DNA from 3 places in the Streptomyces sp. NPDC089919 genome. Region 2 is predicted to be linked to each of the others. Evidence: riboswitches for the same ligand, from Rfam matches in the RefSeq annotation. Region 2 holds a riboswitch; each other region holds the start of a gene.

Region 1 (2,254 bases), on a different contig from region 2:
GGGGCTGCTCGCCGAGGCGCTGCGGGCGCCGGCCTTCGCGGACGCCGAGGTCGGCCGGCTGGTGCGCAACCGGCTCGACGAGATCCCGCACGAGCTGGCCAACCCGCAGCGCCGGGCGGCCAAGGAGCTCTCCAAGGAGCTGTTCCCCGCCGCGCTGCGGATGTCCCGGCCGCGCCAGGGCACCGAAGAGACCGTCGCGCGGATCGACGCGGCGGCCGTGCGCGCCTTCTACGACGCCCACGTGCGCCCCGCCACCGCCACCGCGGTGGTGGTCGGCGACCTGACCGGCACCGACCTGGCCGCGGTCCTGGCGGAGACGCTGGGCTCCTGGACCGGTGGCACCGGCGAGGCCTTCCCGGTCAGCCCGGTCACCGCCGACGACACCGGCCGCGTGGTGATCGTGGACCGCCCCGGTGCGGTCCAGACGCAGCTGCTGATCGGCCGGATCGGCGGGGACCGGCACGACCGCGTCTGGCCCGCCCAGGTGCTCGGCACCTACTGCCTCGGCGGCACCCTCACCTCCCGGCTGGACCGCGTCCTGCGCGAGGAGAAGGGCTACACCTACGGCGTGCGCGCCTTCGGCCAGGTGCTGCGCTCCACGGCCGACGGCACCGGCGCCTCGATGCTGGCCATCAGCGGCTCGGTGGACACCCCCAACACCGGCCCGGCGCTCGAGGACCTGTGGAAGGTGCTCCGGACGCTGGCCGAGGGCGGCCTGACCGACGCCGAACGCGACGTGGCCGTGCAGAACTTGGTGGGCGTGGCCCCGCTCAAGTTCGAGACCGCGGCGGCCGTCGCGAGCACCCTCGCCGACCAGGTCGAGCAGGAGCTGCCGGACGACTTCCAGGCGCAGTTGTACGCCCGGCTGGCCGACACCGGCACGGTGGAGGCGACTTCGGCCGTGGTCAACGCCTTCCCCGGGGACCGGCTGGTGACGGTCCTGGTGGGCGACGCCGGGCAGATCGCGGAGCCGGTGCGGGCGCTGGGCATCGGCGCGGTGACCGTGGTCGCCAACTGACCCGGTGACCAGGGCCCCGGAGGGGCCGTGGGCCGCGGGGCCCCGGTGGTATGACCACCGGGGCCCTTGTTGCGTCATATGTCCGGTTCGGGAGGGTGGTTGCCCGAATGCCCCGTGGCGTACGCCACAAAAACCCGTGTCTGTTTGGTGATTGTCCGACCATCCGCCTAGCGTCAACCTCGCTGTCCGTCAGCTGTAACAGCCGCACCCGCGGCACCGGACAGCGATCGCCGAGTCCCCGTCAGGCGCGAGCCTGGGGAGCCGGGGACCCACATCAGTCCCTGGGGTGAATCGGACCGCCTCGCCAGAGGCAGCCCGTAGGAGACCTTCCTGCTCCGAACCCGTCAGCTAACCCGGTAGGCGAGAAGGAAGGAAAGGATCAGCCCCTTCATGGCGTTTGGCAGTCGTGCCGCCGGCAAGCACCGCGGTCCCAGCCGTCTGAGCCGCAAGAGCGCGAACATGGCCGGCATAGCCGCCCTCGCGACCACCGGCGTCGTCGGCACCCTCGCCGGTCCGGCCTTCGCCGCGACCGAAGCAGAGCCCCGCGGCCTCGAGGACACCGGGCTGAACGCCGTCGTCGTCGCCGACGACCTGGCCGGCCAGATCGAGGCCCAGGCCGCGTCGCAGAAGGCCGCCGCCGAGATCGCCGCCGCCAAGGCCAAGGCCGAGGCCGACGCCCGCCAGCGGGCCGCCGAGGCCAAGGCGAAGGCCGAGGCCCGCGCCAAGGCCGAGCGCGAGGCCAAGGAGCGCGCCGCCCGCGAGGCCGAGCGCAAGCGCCTGCTGACCTTCGTCGCCCCGGTCGCCAACTCCTACGTCAGCACCGGCTACCTCAGCGGCGGCTCGATGTGGTCCTCCGGCCACCACACCGGCATCGACTTCCACGCCGCCTCCGGCACCTCGGTCCACGCGGTGGGCACGGGCGTCGTCGTCGAGGCCGGCTGGGGCGGCGCCTACGGCAACAACATCGTCATCAAGATGCTGGACGGCACGTACACTCAGTACGGCCACCTCTCGGCCATCCAGGTCTCGGTCGGCCAGCAGGTCACCCCGGGCGACCAGATCGCGCTGTCGGGCTCCACGGGCAACTCCAGCGGCCCGCACCTGCACTTCGAGGCCCGTACCGGGCCGGACTACGGCTCGGACATCAACCCGATCACGTACCTGCGCTCGCACGGCGTCAACGTCTGACCCGGCCCGCACGCTTCCCGAAGGCCCCGGCTCCCCGAGCCGGGGCCT
Region 2 (2,254 bases):
CCCGTCGGCCTCCGGCTTGCGCTGGACCCGGTAGCGGCGGTGCGGGGCGTTGGACTCGAGGTAGTCGGCCACGATCGCCTCCCGCTCGACCCCGAGGGCCAGCAGCGTGAGCGCGATGGTCAGCCCGGCCCGGTCCTTGCCGGCGGCGCAGTGCATCAGGGCCGGGACGCTGTCCTCGGCCAGGGCGTGGATGACGCGGCTGTGCTCGGCGGTGCGCTCCTCGATCATGATCCGGTACGAGGAGGACATCCGGGCGGCGGCCTTGCCGTCCCCGAGCAGTTCGGTGAGCTGGTCCAGGTTGCCGGTGCGGACCATGCCCCAGAACTGCTTGCCCTCGGCGGGGTCGGAGAGCGGGATGTTGATGTTCAGCACGCCGGGGAGGGCGACGTCGGCGCCTTCGAGCGAGGTGTCGGCGTTGTTGCGGAAGTCGAAGATCGTGTGCAGGCCGAGCGAGGCGAGGTATTCCGCATCGGTTTCGGTGGCTTGGGCGAGATGTCCGCTTCGGAACAGAAGCCCCGTTCGTACCCGGCGGCCGTCGACGGCCGGAAGTCCGCCCACGTCGCGGAAGTTGCGCACGCCGGTGAGCTCCGGCTCGGTCGCCGGTGCCTGGGGTATCTGCTGGGTCACTGGGGCTCCTCGCGGCTCGGGTGATGTGTCCGAATTGCACTACTTGGCGTCAAGTTACCGCAGGGGGGCGGGAGATGTCCCCACCCCCTGGTGAGCAGGATCATACGGTGACGTTCTGTGGTCGAGCCGGAATCCCCAATTCCGTTCACTGGCGGGCCATTACGCGGTCGCAATAGACGGAGTGTTACCGGAATTCCGGAGATCATTCCTCCCCGGGTAATCCGAGAGGGAATTCCGGGCTTGTTCCCCCCGGTCGAACTGGAATACGTTCCCCGGGAATCCGGGCGGATCGCCGAATCCTGCCGCCGCCCGATGACCGCACTCATTCGATCACTCGTGCGGCAGGAGCGGGGGAACCAGGTAAGTCGCCGATCCCGGATCTTCCGTCCGGACGGCTCGGGGTGAAGCCGCGCGATGCGGCCGGGCATCTCCAGCCCGAACCCGACAGCTCACCTCGCAGGCGCCGGAGAGGAATGCGCCATGCCCGGAAAAGGCAAGCACCGCCGCCCGAAGCCCAGCCCGCTCAGCCGCTCCCTCGCGGTCGCCGGCACCGGCGGGGCCGCGCTGGCCCTGCCGCTGATCGGGGCCACCGGAGCCACCGCGGCGGGCCACACCGCCCCCGGGCACACCGCCGCCGCGGCGCCGGCCGTCCAGGCCGCCCCCGGGCACACCGCCGCGCTGCCGGCCGCCGCGCCGGCCACGTACACCGTGGTCGCGGGCGACTACCTCTCCAAGATCGCCGACGAGCACGGTCTGGCCGGCGGCTGGCAGCAGCTGTATGCCGACAACCGCGCCGCCGTCGGCGGGAACCCCTCCCTGATCCACCCGGGGCTCGAGCTGACCCTCGGCGCGAAGGCGGCCGCCGGTGCTCCCGAGGCCGCGCAGGCCCCGAAGGCGGCCAAGGCCGCGGGCCACGCGAAGCCGCAGGCCGCGGCCGCGCAGGCGCCGGCCGAGCGGCCCGCGACGACCGCCGCCAGCCGCTCCGCGCAGCGCAGCACCGGCGCCGTCTCCTTCATGGCCCCGGTCAGCGCGAGCATCACGACGCAGTACCACGAGGGCGGCAGCATGTGGTCCAGCGGCTACCACACCGGGGTGGACTTCGCGGTCGGCACCGGTACCACCGTCCACGCGGTGGCCGCGGGCACCGTGGTCTCGGCCGGCTGGGCCGGCGCCTACGGCAACGAGGTCGTCATCCGGCACGCGGACGGCCGCTACTCGCAGTACGGCCACCTCTCGCAGCTGAACGTCTCCGCCGGGCAGAGCGTCGCCGCGGGCGACAGCATCGGCCTGTCCGGTTCCACCGGCAACTCCACCGGCCCGCACCTGCACTTCGAGATCCGCACCGGCCCGAACTACGGCGAGGACATCGACCCGCTCGCCTACCTGCGGGGCAAGGGCGTCAGCGTCTGAGGCGCCTCCGGAGCGCGTCCGCGTCGGCGTGCGAGGCGCGTCCGCACCACGCGTACGGCCGGGGCCCCGAGGGGGCGCCGGCCGTACGTCTGGCCCCCTCCAACCGACCGGGTGGTACAGATCACCCTGCGTCAACCCCTGCCTACGGTCGCGTAGGTCACATCTTTGGGTGAAGGATGTGCTCCCGTGGCAGGCGATTCGACACCTTCAGCAGCTC
Region 3 (2,254 bases), on a different contig from region 2:
CCTGGCCAGCCGCTCGCAGCAGATCGCGGTCGCGGAGAAGGTGCTGGCGACCAAGGGCCCCACGGCCTGGCCGCTGTGCGCCGGCCCCTCCGGGCTCACCAAGGGCGGCCCCAAGGCCGAGGTGGACGACGGCCTGAACGACGGGGGCAAGGAGGTCGCCCCGGCGCCGGTACGGCCCGACGAGCGCCCCACCCCCGAGCCGCCGGCCGCCCAGGGTGCGCCGGGGACCTCCGGGTCGGGCACCAAGTCCCCCACCGCCCCCGCCACTCCCGGCACCACCGCCCCCTCGGCCCCGGGTACCCGTACCGCCCCGAGCACCCCCGGTACGCCCGAGACGCCCGCGGGCTCCATCCCGGGCGCCACCCGCGAGAGCCCGGAGGCCACCGTGGAGACCCCGGAGGTCCCGGGCGCCTCGACCACCCCCGGGACCACCCCGGGGACCCCTGGCGCCACCCCCGGGACCCCCGACCCGAGCACCGGTACCCCCGACGCGACCGCCGAGACCCCCGGCACCGGCAAGCACCGCGGTGACGCAGCCGACGAGGAGTCAGGGGACGAATCGGACGTTACGGGACGTCATGCATCGAATGGTGCGCCGGAGGCTGACGAGCCGTCCGGTACGGAGGCGACCCAGACCGGCTCGAAGCCCGTCGAAGACCCGACGTACACCGTCAAGGCCGGCGACAACCTCTGGGAGATCGCGGACGCGAAGAAGGTGAAGGGCGGCTGGAGCGCCCTCTACAAGGCCAACGAGCAGGTCATCGGCGGTGACGCCGACCTGATCAAGCCCGGCCAGAATCTCGACCTAAGCGAGAAGTAGGGGCAGTTCGGGCGTCGATAAGATACTGAATGCCCGTTTTGATCAAATGAGACATGAGTCTCAGCGCCCCAACTGGCGTGTCCTATCCGTGACCTTCGGCCGCAACGCCTCTCACCTGCGCAAACGTCGGTTCCCGGAAGGCAAGTCCCGGCGGTTTCTCCCCGATGTCCGACCTTGAACATCGGGGAGCCGTCTGTCTAACGTCTGAACCGCTCGCCACCGCGGGCCTCTTCGACCGCATCGCCGAATCCTGCCGGCGGACGGGGGGAACAGTCGTCGCGCAAGCGCCGAAGGCAGGAGCGGGGGACCCAAGGTAAGTGCCGGGACCGGCCATTGAGAGATGGTCACGGAAACGGCTAGGGGTGAAGCCGCGCGCTCGTCGCGCGGCCGGGCAACTCACTACGCCCGAACCCGACAGCTCACCTCGCAGGCGTCGGTGAGGAGATTCCTTCCATGCTGCTTTCCAAGGGCAAGCACCGTCGCGCCTCCAAGGCCACCCGCGCCGCCGCCCTCGTCGGTGTCGCCGGTGCGGTCGTCGCCGCCCCGCTGATGGCCGCCGGCACCGCCAGCGCCGCCACCACCTCCGAGTGGGACCGCGTCGCGGCGTGCGAGTCCGGTGGCAACTGGTCCATCAACACCGGCAACGGCTACTACGGCGGCCTGCAGTTCTCGCCGTCCACCTGGGCCGCGTACGGCGGCACCAACTACGCCCCGCAGGCCAACCAGGCCAGCAAGTCCGCGCAGATAGCCGTGGCCGAGAAGGTCCTGGCCTCGCAGGGCAAGGGTGCCTGGCCGAGCTGCGGCGTGGGCCTGTCCGGCGCCTCGAAGCACAGCGGTTCGGACAGCTCCTCCACCCCGGTCAAGAAGAAGAAGGCCAAGCGCACCGAGACGGTCCGCACGGAGTCGGCGCCCACCACCCGCTCCGAGCGCACCTCCGAGGCCCCCAAGCCGGCCGCCCCCGCCGCCCCGGCCCAGACCATCAAGAAGGGCAACGGCTCTTACGAGGTCAAGGCCGGCGACACCCTCGGCACCATCGCCGACGCCAACAAGGTGACCGGTGGCTGGGAGAAGCTCTTCGAGCTCAACAAGGACATCGTCACCGATGCCGACCTGATCTACCCGGGCCAGATGCTCAAGCTCTCCTGAACGGAGACCGGCTGAAACCCCCCTCGCAGGAGGGGCGGCGGCCGCGCGCCTGCGAGGGGAAGCGGTGAAACTTTCCCCAACGGGGCGCGACTGACCCGTGAGTAACCACGCCCGCCCGGCGCGTCCTCCCCCCGACGCGCCGGGCGGACGTCTGTCCGGCGCCGGTCGAGGACCCGATGATCAAGGGCCCTATGTCCTGGAAGACGGGTATTCGGACCCTTTTTCGTCCCAGGACCCGGGCGGTCGGCTGGCCGATGCCCCGGAGCCGGTTAGGCTCTAGTCCGGCTG

The links. Region 2 has a riboswitch for cyclic di-AMP ahead of AB0O40_RS17555 (LysM peptidoglycan-binding domain-containing M23 family metallopeptidase). Riboswitches for the same ligand answer to the same signal wherever they lie in the genome.
Positions count from the first base shown of each region.
Region 1: another riboswitch for cyclic di-AMP. It lies ahead of AB0O40_RS18875 (M23 family metallopeptidase); the one in region 2 lies ahead of AB0O40_RS17555 (LysM peptidoglycan-binding domain-containing M23 family metallopeptidase).
Region 3: another riboswitch for cyclic di-AMP. It lies ahead of AB0O40_RS28525 (transglycosylase family protein); the one in region 2 lies ahead of AB0O40_RS17555 (LysM peptidoglycan-binding domain-containing M23 family metallopeptidase).

Region 1 covers NZ_JBFBGK010000043.1:10,481-12,734, reverse strand. The annotation lists gene AB0O40_RS18880 (pitrilysin family protein) at 1-1,018, shown strand, start outside; cyclic di-AMP (ydaO/yuaA leader) riboswitch at 1,237-1,396, shown strand; gene AB0O40_RS18875 (M23 family metallopeptidase) at 1,409-2,206, shown strand.
Region 2 covers NZ_JBFBGK010000038.1:26,343-28,596, forward strand. The annotation lists gene AB0O40_RS17550 (tyrosine-protein phosphatase) at 1-627, opposite strand, end outside; cyclic di-AMP (ydaO/yuaA leader) riboswitch at 908-1,103, shown strand; gene AB0O40_RS17555 (LysM peptidoglycan-binding domain-containing M23 family metallopeptidase) at 1,108-2,037, shown strand.
Region 3 covers NZ_JBFBGK010000089.1:13,687-15,940, forward strand. The annotation lists gene AB0O40_RS28520 (transglycosylase family protein) at 1-820, shown strand, start outside; cyclic di-AMP (ydaO/yuaA leader) riboswitch at 1,096-1,268, shown strand; gene AB0O40_RS28525 (transglycosylase family protein) at 1,274-1,966, shown strand.